Regions from separate parts of the Streptomyces sp. CA-181903 genome, predicted to be linked through region 1. Evidence: riboswitches for the same ligand, from Rfam matches in the RefSeq annotation. Region 1 holds a riboswitch; the other holds the start of a gene.
The links. A riboswitch is a leader RNA that binds a small molecule or an ion and turns the genes downstream of it on or off. The one in region 1 is predicted to bind S-adenosylmethionine.

Region 2: it holds a riboswitch for S-adenosylmethionine, as region 1 does, so the genes downstream of both, ACQEVS_RS08760 (aminotransferase class V-fold PLP-dependent enzyme) here and thrC (threonine synthase) in region 1, are expected to answer to the same signal.

Annotation. Positions count from the first base shown of each region.
Region 1 is NZ_JBNJLY010000001.1:4,386,072-4,393,122, forward strand. Features, by position in the region: gene otsB (trehalose-phosphatase) at 91-951, shown strand; gene ACQEVS_RS19715 (hypothetical protein) at 1,161-1,934, opposite strand; gene ACQEVS_RS19720 (alpha,alpha-trehalose-phosphate synthase (UDP-forming)) at 2,088-3,554, opposite strand; gene ACQEVS_RS19725 (glucosyl-3-phosphoglycerate synthase) at 3,621-4,568, opposite strand; SAM riboswitch class I at 4,733-4,867, shown strand; gene thrC (threonine synthase) at 4,885-6,165, shown strand; gene ACQEVS_RS19735 (MoaD/ThiS family protein) at 6,220-6,495, shown strand; gene ACQEVS_RS19740 (cold-shock protein) at 7,027-7,051, shown strand, end outside.
Region 2 is NZ_JBNJLY010000001.1:2,007,826-2,014,876, forward strand. Features, by position in the region: gene ACQEVS_RS08750 (rhomboid family intramembrane serine protease) at 1-288, shown strand, start outside; gene ACQEVS_RS08755 (Lrp/AsnC family transcriptional regulator) at 285-566, shown strand; gene ACQEVS_RS08760 (aminotransferase class V-fold PLP-dependent enzyme) at 790-2,085, opposite strand; SAM riboswitch class IV at 2,241-2,358, opposite strand; gene trpD (anthranilate phosphoribosyltransferase) at 2,653-3,720, opposite strand; gene qcrB (cytochrome bc1 complex cytochrome b subunit) at 3,884-5,524, opposite strand; gene qcrA (cytochrome bc1 complex Rieske iron-sulfur subunit) at 5,521-6,576, opposite strand; gene qcrC (cytochrome bc1 complex diheme cytochrome c subunit) at 6,573-7,051, opposite strand, start outside.

The DNA.
Region 1 (7,051 bases):
CCCGGCCCACGCGAACACGCTCCGAAACCCCGCCCCACGAAATCCGCGAGCCCCCGACTCGACGGCGCGCGCCTGGGTAGGGTCGACGTCATGGGCAGCCACCCCCTTCCGGAACCCGTGACGTCCGCCGGGCGCGAGGGCCTCGCCGCGCTCCTCGCCCGGCCCGGCCGCGCGATCGTCGCGCTGGACTTCGACGGGACGCTCGCCGAGATCGTCCCCGACCCCGAACGCGCCCGGGCGCACCCCGCGGCCGTCCCCGCGCTCGCCCGGCTCGCGCCGCACCTGGGGTCGGTGGCGGTGATCACCGGCCGGCCCGCCGGGGTCGCCGTCCGCTACGGCGGCTTCGCCGGGGTGCCGGGCCTCGAACGCCTGGCGGTGCTCGGCCACTACGGCGCCGAACGCTGGGACGCGGCCACCGGCACCGTCCGCTCGCCGGCCCCGCACCCGGGCATCGCCGCCGTCCAGGCCGAACTGCCCGGCGTGCTCGACGCGTCCGGCGCCTGGCACGGCACCTGGGTCGAGACCGCGCCCATCGAGAACAAGGGCGGCCGGGCCATCGCCGTCCACACCCGCCGCGCGCCCGATCCCCAGGGAGCCTTCCAGGCGTTGGAGGAGCCGCTGGCCGAACTCGCCGCACGCCACGGGCTGATCGTCGAGCCGGGGCGGCTGGTGCTGGAGCTGCGCCCGCCGGGCATGGACAAGGGCGTCGCCCTCGCCGACCACGTCCGCGCCACCGGCGCCGACTGCGTCCTCTACGCCGGGGACGACCTCGGTGACCTGGCCGCCTTCGACGCGGTGGAACGGCTGCGCGCCGACGGGCTGACCGGCGTCCTGGTGTGCAGCGGCAGCGCGGAGGTCACCGAACTGGCCGACCGGGCGGACTTGGTGGTGGACGGTCCGAAGGGCGTGGTGGGGCTGCTGGAGGCGTTGGCGGACGGGGTGACGGAGTGACGGAGTGAGGCGATGACACGGTGACGGGGTGCTGAGTGGCGGGTGATGCGGTGACGGGCGGGGCTTCGAAAGGCTGACGCGTCCGCCGGCTCTCCCCGTAACCGCCCTTACCCGTCTCCTTCCCGACCGCTTCCCGTCCCGTTACGCCTCCGTCTCGTCCCCTTGCACCCCTGCCCTCCGCCCCTGTCCCCGCCCGCGCCCCGCCCCGCTCACTCGCCGTCCGCGTCGGCCCCCTCCCGGCGCCCCTTCGCGTCGTCCTTGACGCCGACCGCCGCCAGCGCGGTCGTCCAGTCCCGGGCGATGGCCTGCTGCGCCTTGCGCAGGTCCGCCTTGCCCGAGCAGATCGCGTTCTTCAGCTTCGTCTCGACGACGTCCTTGGGGTTGTTGGGGCCCGCCCCGTCCTTGTGGCCGGGGGAGGGCGGCTCGACCCACAGGTTGCGCGGGTCGTTGGGGTCGCCGCCGAGCTGGAGGCTGATGAGGTGGTCGTACTCGGCGTCGTGCAGCGACTTCTTGTAGCCGTAGGAAGCGGCGTTGGCGGTCTTCTCGCGGTTCGTGATGTTCACGGGCGGCCTGATGCCCTTGGTGTAACCGCCGCGGCAGATCGTGGTCTTCAGCGTGTCCGGGGTGACCTTGGGGTTGGTCGCCCCGGGGGTGCACTTGGGGTCGGGCAGCGGCTCCTTGGCCGTCGTATAGCGGTAGGTGCACGTGCCGGGAGCGGGCTGCTTCTGCACGGTGTACGAGGACTGGGGGCCCGGCCCGACCGGTACCGACCCGTCGCCGGAATCCGCGCCGGATCCGGCGGACGAGGACGGCCCCTTGGCCGCGTCGGGCCCGGTGGGCGAGGCCGTACCGGTGGCCGAGGCCCCCTTGTCTGCCTTGGCGTCCGACTTCCCGTCACCGGAATCCGACGAACAACCGGCGGTGGTCACGGCGAGGACGGCGGCCGTGGCGGCAACGGCCGCCCAACGAGGTGCGATCGACATGCCCCATGACTACCCGTCCGCACCGCCCGTCAGTCGGGCGACCGAAGCGCACCGGCGCGCACGGCAGCCCGCCACACGCCCCGACGCCCCTCCCGTCCCCTGACCTCCGGTTCCGTCCCCTGGCCGCCGGGCCCGCCCCCCAGCCGTCCCGCGCTACAACGCCCGCAGCGCGTCCAGCTGTTCGACGAACCAGCGCGCCGGCGGCAGCGCCGTCGCCGCCGCGGCCAGCCGCTTCGACCGGTCCGCGCGCTGCCCCGGGTCCATCAGCAGCGCCTCGTGCAGGGCGCGGGCGGTGGCTTCGACGTCGTACGGGTTGACGACGATCGCGTCCGCGCCCAGCTCCGCCGCGGCCCCCGCCTCCCGCGAGAGGACCAGCGCGCAGCCGTCGTCGGAGACGACCGGCACCTCCTTGGCGACCAGGTTCATCCCGTCGCGGATCGGGTTGACCAGGGCGACGTCCGCCATCCGGTAGGCCGCGAGGGAGCGCGCGAAGTCGTCCTTGACGTGCAGGGCGACCGGCTGCCAGCCGGGCGTCCCGAAGTCCTCGTTGATCCGCCCGGCGACGCGTTCGACCTCCGCCGTGTAGTCGCGGTAGACGGTCAGGTCCTGCCGGGACGGGTACGCGAACGCGATGTGCACGACGCGTTCGTGCCACTGCGGGTGGTCCTCCAGGAGCCGCCGGAAGGCGTGCAGGCCGCGGACGATGTTCTTCGACAGCTCGGTGCGGTCCACGCGGACGATCGTCCGGCGGCCGGCCCCGACCTGCTCGCGCAGCGCGGCCATCCGCTCCTCGACGTCCGGCCGGTGGGCGCGCTCGCGCAGGAAGGCGGCGTCCGCGCCGAGGCCGTGGACGCCGAGCAGGGTCGTCCGCCCGTCGAGGCGCACGGCCGTCGCCGTCCCGTCGTCCGCGCGGACGACCTCCGCGCCGAGGACGTCCGCGCAGCAGGCGGCGAACGCGTCGGCCCAGCGGCGGGTGAGGAACGCCGCGCGGTCGCCGCCCAGGATGCCGCGCAGCACCTGCGCGGCCACGTCGTCGGGGAGCATCCGGTAGTAGTCCGGCGGCGCCCAGGGGGTGTGGGAGAAGTGACCGATGCGCAGGTCGGGGCGGCGCTCGCGGAGCAGGCCGGGGACCAGCGTCAGGTGGTAGTCCTGCACGAGCACCACCGCGCCCTCGGCGGCCTCCTCGGCGAGCGCGTCCGCGAAGGCGGCGTTGTACGTCTCGTAGGCGGCCCACTGCTCGCGGAACCCGGCGTCGAAGACGGGCTCCAGCGGCGTCTGGTAGAGCAGGTGGTGGACGAACCACAGCACCGAGTTGGCGATGCCGTTGTACGCGGCGGCGAAGGTCTCGGCCGGGACGTCGAGCATCCGTACGCCGTACCCGCCGGTGTCGGCCGGGTCGAGCCGGCGGCCCGCGCGGCGGGCGGCGAGCCGGTCGCCCTCGCCGAGCGCGGCGCAGACCCACACCGCGCCGGAGTCCGTACCGATGGCGCTGAGCCCGGAGACCAGGCCACCGCCGCCCCGGCCGGAGGTCAGGGAGCCGTCCTCGGCGACCCGGTAGGAGACCGGGCCGCGGTTGGAGGCCACGACGATGGGGGCGTTCTGCACGTGCTCAGCGACCATGACGCGAGCCTTGCCACGCCGCCATCCGCTCAAACGTACGCCTCCCCCTCTTGCCCGTTCCCGCGTCTACGCCGCGCGGTGCCGCGCGTACTCGGGGATCCGCGTCATCGGCGGGCGTTCCTCGGTGTCCACCGGGTACGTCCGCGGAACGAAACCCTCCGGCGTGCGCTCGAACTGGGTCAGCTCCGGGCGCACCAGCGGTTCGCGGCCCAGCCGCGACTGGGCGGTGCGGTAGATGGCGGCGGCCATCCGGCCCAGCGCCCGTCCGTCCTGGTGGCGGTGCTTGCGCACCCCGACGTCGACCTGGGCCAGCGCGTCCAGGCCCACCGTGTGCAGCGCGTCGACGAGCAGGCCGAGCTCCACGCCGTAGCCGACGGGGAACGGCAGCCGCTCCAGCAGCGAGCGCCGGGCCGCGTACTCGCCGCCCAGCGGCTGCACGAAACCGGCCAGCCGCGGCCAGTGCAGATTGAGCAGCGGGCGGGCCACCAGCTCCGTCACCCGGCCGCCCTGGCCCGCCGCCTCGCCCAGCGGACGGTCGTACATCGCCTTGACGAAGGCGACGTCCGGGTCGGTCAGCAGCGGGCCGACGATCCCGGAGACGAAGGCGGACGAGAAGTCGCGCAGGTCGGCGTCGACGAAGCAGACGACGTCGCCGGAGGTCACCAGCAGGGACCGCCACAGCACCTCGCCCTTGCCGGGGACGGTGGGCAGCCCGGGGAGCACGTCGTCCCGGTGCACGACCCGGGCCCCGGCCGCCGCGGCGACCCGGGCCGTGCCGTCCGTCGAGCCGGAGTCGAGGACCACCAGCTCGTCGACGAGCGGCACCTCGTCCGTCATGAGGTCGCGGCGGATCGCCGCGGCGATGTCGCCGACCGTGGCCTCCTCGTTCAGCGCGGGCAGGACGACGCTGACCGTGGTGCCCGACGCGCGCTTCGCGGCGAGCAGCCGGTCGAGCGGGCGGTCTGCCGCGGTCCAGGACCGCCGGGACAGCCAGCGCTCCACCTCTTCCAGCACGTGAACGACTCCTCGCTTGTGAACGGTGTGGTGATCTGTCTCGCGGTGCGAAACGGCCCTCTCGCCGCGCCGCACCTTCAGATACAGTCTTGAACAACGCGGAGCACGCTCGTATGTCGGGGGTGCCGCGTGCACAAACGCCTGGGCCGCGCCCAGTGCCATACCGCTCATCCAGAGGGGCAGAGGGACACGGCCCGTTGAAGCCCCGGCAACCCTCCAGCCGGTCTCCTAGTGAGGCTCCCGGCGGGGAAGGTGCCAATTCCGTCTCGTGGCGAGGTTCGCCACGGGGAAGATGAGGAGAAAGGGCCTCGCCTCCATGGCTGTGCAAGCCGTCGAAAGCGTCACTTCCGCCACCGCTTCCTTTGGTCCCGCCGTCGCGCTGTCCTGCCGCGAGTGCGGCGAGCGCGTCCCCCTCGGGCCGGTCTTCGCCTGCGCCTCCTGCTTCGGCCCGCTGGAGGTCGCCTACGAGCTGCCGCTCGGCGACCCGGAGGGCCTGCGGCGGCGCATCGAGTCCGGACCCGCGAACATCTGGCGGTACGCGCCGCTGCTGCCCGTCCCCGCCGACGTCGCCTCCCGGCCCAACCTCCGGCCCGGCTTCACCCAGCTCGTCCGCGCCGACAACCTGGCGCGTGAGCTGGGCGTGACGGGTGAGCTGCACGTCAAGGACGACTCCGGCAACCCCACCCACTCCTTCAAGGACCGCGTCGTCGCGGTCGCGGTGGAGGCGGCGCGCGCCTTCGGCTTCACCACGCTGTCCTGCTCGTCGACCGGCAACCTGGCCGGCGCGGTGGGCGCGGCGGCCGCCCGCGCCGGACTCCGGTCCTGCGTCTTCATCCCGCACGACCTGGAGGCCGGCAAGGTCGTCATGGCCGCCGTCTACGGCGGTGACCTCGTCGGCATCGAGGGCACGTACGACGACGTCAACCGCTTCTGCTCCGAGCTCATCGGCGACCCGCTGGGCGAGGGCTGGGGGTTCGTCAACGTCAACCTCCGCCCGTACTACGGCGAGGGCTCCAAGACGCTCGCCTACGAGATCTGCGAACAGCTGGGGTGGCGGCTGCCCGACCAGCTCGTCATTCCCATCGCCTCCGGCTCCCAGCTCACGAAGATCGACAAGGGGCTGCGGGAACTGATCACCCTCGGGCTGGTGGAAGACCGCCCCTACCGCATCTTCGGCGCCCAGGCCGAGGGCTGCTCCCCGGTCTCCCGCGCCTTCAAGGACGGCCAGGACGTGGTCCGCCCGGTCAAGCCCGACACGATCGCGAAGTCCCTGGCCATCGGCAACCCGGCCGACGGGCCGTACGTGCTCGACATCGCCCGGTGTACGGGCGGCGCGGTCGAGGACGTCACGGACCCGGAGATCGTGGACGCGATCCGGCTGCTCGCCCGCACGGAGGGGATCTTCGCCGAGACGGCGGGCGGCGTGACGGTGGGCGTCACGCGAAAGCTGCTGAAGGCGGGGGTGCTGGATCCCTCGCTGACGACCGTGGTGCTGAACACGGGGGACGGGCTGAAGACGCTGGACGCGGTGGCGGCGGGGCCTTCGGTGACGATCAGGCCGAGCCTGGGGGCTTTCCGGGAGGCGGGGCTGGGGTAGAGGGGGGCACCCCACACTCACACGCGCCACACCACTCACAAGAAAGGCCACCCCATGAGCGTCACCGTCCGCATCCCCACCATCCTCCGCACCTACACCGGCGACCGAGCCGAGGTCCCCGCCCAGGGAGCCACCCTCTCCGAGGTGATCGCCGACCTGGAGAAGAACCACCCGGGCATCGCCGCCCGGCTCCTCGACGACGCCGGCAAACTGCGCCGCTTCGTCAACGTGTACGTCAACGACGACGACGTCCGCTTCGAGGGTGGCCTCGCCGCGGCGACCCCGGACGGCGCGGGCGTGTCGATCATCCCGGCGGTGGCGGGCGGCTGAGCGCCTGCGGCGCCGAGCGTCTGAGCCCCGTGGCGCCGGGCGTTCGACGGCAACGAGCGCCGCGCCGGACGATGAACGCCGCATCCGGCAACGAGCGCCACACCGGCAACCAGAGCCTCACCCGGCAACAACAGCCGCACCCGAACCACGAATTGCCCCGGCCGCTAAGCGGACGGGGCAATTCCGTCTGTTGAACCGCGATACAGTTGGGACGTTCCCCCTCCGGTGTCAGAGCCGAACGCATATGAGAACCCGTCAAGTTGCGCAGGAATTACGCGCGCGAATTGTCGGGTTGGCTGGCGTATGTCCGGCCCGACTTGCCCTGGAACATCCCCTGTTGGGCGTAAATCGCCGCTCGGCGATGCCGGTATTTCTCGTCCGTCTGACCTGTTGCAGACGGCATCCGTGCAGATACATTCAGCCGCGGTCGACGCGTTCCGGCGCACACCCCTCGGTGTCACAAGGGGTGAGGTCTGACCCGGGTCCGCGAAGTGCGGTCCTGCGCAAGGGCCAGTAATAGGGGAGTTAGGCATGGCTCAGGGCACCGTCAAGTGGT
Region 2 (7,051 bases), 2.4 Mb from region 1:
GGAGCCTTCCTGCATCTCTTCCCACGGGCCCGGGTGACCAGCCTCTTCCCGTTCCTCTTCTTCCTCCCGCTGCGCTTCCCCGCCTGGGCCGTCCTCCTCTTCTGGTTCGCCCTCCAATGGCCCGGCGTCGGCGCCCCCGACGACCGCCCCGGAGTCGCCTACCTCGCCCACGTCATGGGCTTCGCCCTCGGCTTCGGCTTCGCATGGGTGTGCCGGGAACGGCCGGTTAGAGTGAAATCCCCCGTGAACGACGCGGCCGGGCCCGCCGAAGGAGACAAACCGACGTGATCACCTCGATCGTGCTGATCAAGACCGACGTGGACCGGATCCCCGAGATCGCCGAGCAGATCGCGGCGCTGGAAGGGGTGAGCGAGGTGTTCTCCGTGACCGGGGCCTACGACCTCATCGCGATGGTGCGGGTGGCTCGGCACGATGATCTCGCGGAGGTCATTCCGGGGCGGATCAGCAAGGTGCCCGGGGTGGCGTCGACCGAGACGCACATCGCGTTCCGCACGTACTCGCAGCATGATCTGGAGGCGGCGTTCGCGATCGGGCTCGACAGCTAGGCGCTGCGCGGGGCGCCTGCGGCGGGCTGGTGCCCCGGACCCGCCCTTTCGCCGATTCCCGGGGAGCACCCCGGACCCCCTGAAACCGCGCTCCGCGCGGTTGTCCTCAAACGCCGGACGGGCTGAAATCAGCCCGTCCGGCGTTTGAGGACAAGGGGGTCTGGGGGCTTGCCCCCAGGAATCGGCGAAGGGGCGGGACCGGGGCACAGCCCGCCGCAGGCGCCTACCGCCCCGCCAACTCCCCCACCGCCCCCACAAACCGCTCGATGTGCTCGTCAGGCGTCCCGACGCCGAAGCTCACACGCACGGCCGAGCCCCCCGCAGGGAGCAGCGCCCGCACAAGGGGATGCGCGCAGAAAAGACCATCCCGCACCCCGATCCCGTACTCCCCGGACAGAGCCGCGGCGAACGCGGAACTCTCCCACCCGTCGACGACGAACGACACCACCCCCACCCGCGGCGCGTCATCCCCGAACAGGGACAGGACCCGAACCCCCGGTACCGCCGCGAGCCCCGCGCGCAACCGTGCGAGCAGCGCCTCCTCCCGCGCGGCGAGCCGCTCGAAGCCCGCCTCGGTCAGCGCCCGGCAAGCAGAGGCGACGGCATGCGCGCCGATGACGTTCGGGGACCCGGCCTCGTGCCGCGCGACCCCCTCGTCCCACTCCACGACCGGCTGCACCCCGTCGCCCTCCCGCCGCACACTGCGCGTGGCACCACCCCCCGCGAGGTACGGCTCGGCCGCCCGCAGCCAGTCCGCCCGCCCGGCCAACACCCCCGCGCCGAAAGGCGCGTACAGCTTGTGGCCGGAGAAGGCGACCCAGTCGACGTCCAGTTCGCCGATGTCCACCGCGCGGTGCGGCGCGAGCTGTGCCGCGTCGAGGACGACACGAGCGCCGTGCGCGTGCGCGGCGGCGGCGAGTTCGCGGACGGGCCACACCTCGCCGGTCACGTTGGACGCGCCCGTCACGCACACCAGCGCGGGACCGTACGGCTCCCGCGCCGCCAGCGCCCGTTCCAGCGTCTCGACGGCCTGCTCGGGGCTGCGCGGCGCGTCCAGCCAGGTGACGGGCGTCTCGCCGGTGCCGGCGCGGCGGGTCCAGGGCAGCAGGGCGGCGTGGTGCTCGGTCTCGAAGACGAACACCCGGGTGCCGGCGGGCAGGGCCGCGGCCAGGAGGTTGAGCGAGTCGGTGGTCGAGCGGGTGAAGACCACCTGGTCGTCCGCCCGGCAGCCGAGGAACGCGGCGACGGTCGCCCGGCTGTTCTCGAACAGCTCGGTGGAGAGCCGCGAGAGGTAACCGGCCCCCCGGTGCACGCTGCCGTAGTACGGCGCGTAGGCGGCGACGTCGTCCCACACCCGCTGGAGGGCGGGCGCGCTCGCCGCGTAGTCGAGGGCGGCGTAGGGGACTTCGCCGCCGCCGGCGACGGGAACGCGGACGTCCCGGCCGAGGACGGGCAGCGGCAGGGCCGGCGCGGGACCGGTGACGACGGCAGGAGCAGGGGCGGAAACGGTGGAGGACATGACGAACTCCCGTGGAAGGCAGGCCAGATCACTGCGCGGCGGCACGGCGGCGCAGGAGAAGGGGAACGTGCGGGCGCGGAGAAGGGGCTCTCGGCCCTAGCGCATTCGCTGGATCACGGAAGGAACTCCCTCGACGACCAGGATCCCTGGCGAGGGATCCGCGCTTGCCGCAGACCTCGCTGCCTGCGGCCCGGTCATCACCCGGGGCACCCCGCCACGGACGGAGGGTTGCCGGACAGCGGGCCGGGGCCTGTGTCGCTGTCACTCGTGACCTGGCGGCGAGTATGGCATAGCGGATCAGGGCGGCGAAAGCGGGGTCCGTGATACGGACGGCTTATGTCCGGGGGTGGTGCCCCGGTCCCGCCCTTTCACCGTTTCCTGCGGGAGCCGGCCCCCGCACCCCCGAAACCGCGCTCCGCGCGGTTGTCCTCAAACTCCCCCAAAGGGGGCACCCCCAACGCGCTGAAATCAGCCCGTCCGGCGTTTGAGGACGAGCGGCGAAGCCGCGACAAGCGGGGTCTGGGGCGCAGCCCCAGGAAACGGAGAAAGGGCGGGACCGGGGCACCCTCACCCCCCGTTACTGACCCGAACCCACCGCTCCAAAGCGGCCCCCGCCGCCCCGCTGTCGATCGACTCCGCCGCCCGCGCGATCCCCCCGGCGATCCGCACCGCAAGCGGCTCGTCGGACGGCTCCAGCGCCACCAGCGCCGCCGCCGAGTTCAGCAGCACCGCATCCCGCACGGGCCCCCTCTCCCCCGCCAGCACCCGCCGCGCCACATCCGCGTTGTACGACGCGTCCGCGCCGCGCAGCGCCTCCACGGGCACCAGCTCGATCCCCACGTCCCGCGGATCGAAGTGCTCCTCCCGCACCACACCGTCCCGCACGACCCACACCCGCGACGTGGCCGTGGTCGTCAGCTCGTCCAGCCCGTCGTCGCCCCGGAACACCAGCGCGGACGAGCCCCGTTCGGCGAGCACCCCGGCCAGGATGGGCGCCATCCGCGCGTCGGCGACGCCGGTGGCCTGGGCGCGGACGCGGGCCGGGTTGGTGAGCGGGCCGAGGACGTTGAAGGTGGTGCGGACGCCGAGTTCGCGGCGGGCGGCAGCGACGTGCCGCAGCGCGGGGTGGAACTTCACGGCGAAGCAGAAGGTGATGCCGGCCTCGCGGGCGACCTCCACCACCCGCTCCGGGGAGAGGTCCAGGTTGACGCCCAGCTTCTCCAGGACGTCGGAGGCCCCACTCGCGGAGGACGCGGCCCGGTTGCCGTGCTTGACGACCTTCACGCCCGTTCCCGCGACGACGATCGACGACATCGTCGAGATGTTCACCGTCTTGGCGCCGTCGCCGCCCGTACCCACGATGTCCACGCTGGGGCCGGGCACCTCGATGAGGTTGGCGTGCGCGTACATGGCCCGTACCAGGCCGGAGATCTCGGCGACCGTCTCGCCCTTGGCGCGCAGGGCCACGGCGAAGCCGGCGATCTGGGCGTCGGTGGCGGCCCCGCGCATGATGCGGTCCATGGCCCAGGCGGTGTCGTCCGCGGCCAGGTCCCGTCCGCCGAGCAGTGTCTCCAGGATGCCGGGCCAGGACCGGGACACCGTGCCGTCGCCGCCTGTCGGGGTCGCAACGTTCATGGTCCACGCTCCTGGTGGTCGGTACGGGGCCCTGTCCTCGCAGGGCACGTGCCCAGCCTAACCAGGTCCCGGGACGGCGAAGAGCCCCGTCCATGCGGTGGACGGGGCTCCTGCCGTGGCGATCAGCTGTGATCAGTCGCGATCGTATCCGGAGATCAGGGGATCAGTGGTGGCCGTGGCCGCTCGTGATCTCCTGGTACTCCTCCGCGGTGGCCTTGGGGACGAACTTGTCCTCCCCGTACATGCTCTTGGAGAGCCGGACCTTCATCTTCTGGCCCATGGACGCCTTGCGCGCGACGCCGTTCTTGTCGACCTCGGGCTCCAGCTCCAGCGGCTTCGGCTGCTCGTGCGCGGTGAGCGTGTGCAGCTGCTCCTGCGTGAGGGGCTCGTGGACCTCCACGAACTCACCGTGCGGCAGGCGCTTGATGATGCCGGACTCGCGGCCGTGCAGGACCTTCTCCCGGTCGCGCCGCTGGAGACCCATGCAGATCCGGCGGGTGGCGATGAACGACAGCACGGGGACCGCGAAGAACCCGATGCGGACGAACCAGGTGATCGCGTTGAGCGACAGGTGGAAGTGCGTGGCCCAGAGGTCGTTTCCACCGCCGATCAGCATCACGAAGTACGCGGCGATCCAGGCGACACCGAAGGCGGTGCGCGTCGGAGCGTTGCGCGGACGGTCCAGCAGGTGGTGCTCCCGCTTGTCGCCGGTCGCCCATGCCTCCAGGAACGGCCAGAAGGCGATGGCGAAGAGCACCAGCGGGAAGATGACCAGCGGGATGAACACGCCCAGGACCAGGGTGTGGCCCCAGATGTTGATCTCCCAGCCCGGCATGACGCGGATCAGACCCTCGGCGAAGCCCATGTACCAGTCGGGCTGGGCGCCGGTGGACACCTGGTCCGGCCGGTAGGGGCCGATCTCCCAGATGGGGTTGATCGTGGCGATCGCCGCGATGGCCGCGATGGCACCGAAGACGAGGAAGAAGAAGCCTCCCGCCTTGGCCATGTAGACGGGCAGCAGCGGCATGCCGACGACGTTCTTCTCGGTGCGGCCCGGACCCGGGAACTGGGTGTGCTTGTGGTAGAAGACCAGGATCAGGTGGGCCACCACGAGACCGAGCATGATGCCCGGCAGCAGCAGGATGTGGACCGAGTAGAACCGTGCCACGAAGTCCCCGCCGGGGAACTCCCCGCCGAACACGAACATCGACAGGTAGGTGCCGATGACCGGGACGGACAGGATCGCGCCGTCCACGAAGCGCACACCGGTGCCGGAGAGCAGGTCGTCCGGCAGCGAGTAACCGGTGAAGCCGGTGAACATGCCGAGGAAGAACAGCAGGAACCCGAACAGCCAGTTGATCTCACGCGGCTTGCGGAACGCGCCCGTGAAGAAGACGCGCATCATGTGCACGAACATGCCGGCGAGGAAGATCAGCGCGGCCCAGTGGTGGATCTGCCGGATGAGCAGACCACCGCGGACGTCGAAGCTGATGTGCATCGTCGAGGAGAACGCCTCGGACATCCGCTGTCCCTGGAGCGGGACGTAGGAGCCGTGGTAGACGACCTCGTTCATGCTCGGGTGGAAGAACAGCGTCAGATACACACCCGTGAGGATGATGATCAGGAAGCTGTAGAGGCAGACCTCGCCCAGCATGAAGGACCAGTGGTCCGGGAAGATCTTCCGCATGTTGACCTTGGCCAGGCTGTAGATGCCCAGCCGGCCGTCGGCCCAGTCGGCGACCCGCTCACCCGCGGGTGCCTTGCGGCCGGTCTTGCCGGCCGCCGTGGTGTCTGCAGTACTCATCCGCGCTCCCAGAAGGCAGGACCGACGGGCTCGGCGAAGTCGCCCATCGCCTCGAGGTAGCCCTTGTCATTGACCTTGATCCGCAGCTGCGGAAGGGCGTGCCCGGCCGGACCGAAGACCACGCGACCGCCGTCGGAGAGGTCGAAGGTGGACTGGTGGCACGGGCAGAGCACGTGGTGGGTCTGCTGCTCGTAGAGGCTGATCGGGCAGCCCACGTGCGTGCAGATCTTGGAGAACGCGACGATGCCGTCGACCGACCAGTCCAGTTCCTTCTTGTCCTTGATGTCCTCCGGACGGAGCCGGACGATCATCAGGGCCGCCTTGGCGATCTGGACCTGGAAGTCGTGGTCCTCCTCCGACATGCCCTGCGGCATGGCGAAGGTGAGGGAGCCGACCTGGACGTCCTCGGGACGCAGCGGCTGCATCGTGTTCTGGTTGACCAGCAGCTTGCCGGGCGCCCACTTGGACTTGCGGAGCTTGGTGCCCGGCTTGGGGCCCAGGCCGCCGAAGAGGAAGAGGGCGGAGAGCGGCATCAGCGCCAGGGCGCCGAACATCGTGTTGCGGATCAGCGGGCGACGGCCCATCGCCGACTCTTTGGCGCCCTCGGCGAAGTCGGCCATGACCTTGGCCTTGACCTCGGGGGACGCCTCGATCGGGTGGCGCTCGTCGATCCGCTCCTCGTCCGACATCAGGGTGCGGGCCCAGTGGACCGCACCCGCGCCGATGCAGAGCAGGGCCACGCCGAGGGTGAGCCCCAGCGTGAAGTTCATGGCGCTGATGTGACCGAGCGGGAACACATAGATGTTCTTGTCGATCGGGATGGCCAGGTAGGCGGCGATGAAGCCGACGGTGGCCAGCATGGACAGCGTGAACATGAACGCCACGACGCGCTCGGAGCGCCTGGCGGCCCGTTCGTCGACGTCCTGGATGCGGTGCTCGTGCGGCGGCAGGCCCGGGTCGGCGAAGGGGTCGCCCTTGACCGTCACCGCGCCCTCGCGCGTGTCGCCCTGCTTGCTCGGCAGGGTCTCTTCTGGAATGTCTTGGCTACTCATGACTTCTTGGCCTTTGCGGTCCGGGCGGCGACCCAGATGGCGAGGGCGATCAGCGCGCCGAGGCCGAAGATCCACCCGAACAGACCCTCGCTGACCGGGCCGAGCCCGCCCAGGTTGAGGCCGCCCGGGCTCTCCGACTTGCTGGTGTTGACCTCGTCGAGGTACGCGATGATGTCCTTCTTGTTCTTCTGGGACATCGTGGTGTCGGGGAAGGACGGCATGTTCTGCGGGCCGGTCTGCATGGCCTCGTAGATGTGCTTGGGGTTGACGTCCTCCAGGCTGGGCGCGAACTTGCCGTTCGACAGCGCGCCGCCCTTGCCCGTGAAGTTGTGGCACTGGGCGCAGTTCGTACGGAACAGTTCGCCGCCCTTGGCGATGTCGCCGCCGTCGGGGCTGTACTGGTCCTTCGAGGGAACCGCCGGACCCGCGCCGAGCGAGGAGATGTACGCGGCGAGCTGGTCGATCTGCGCCTGCG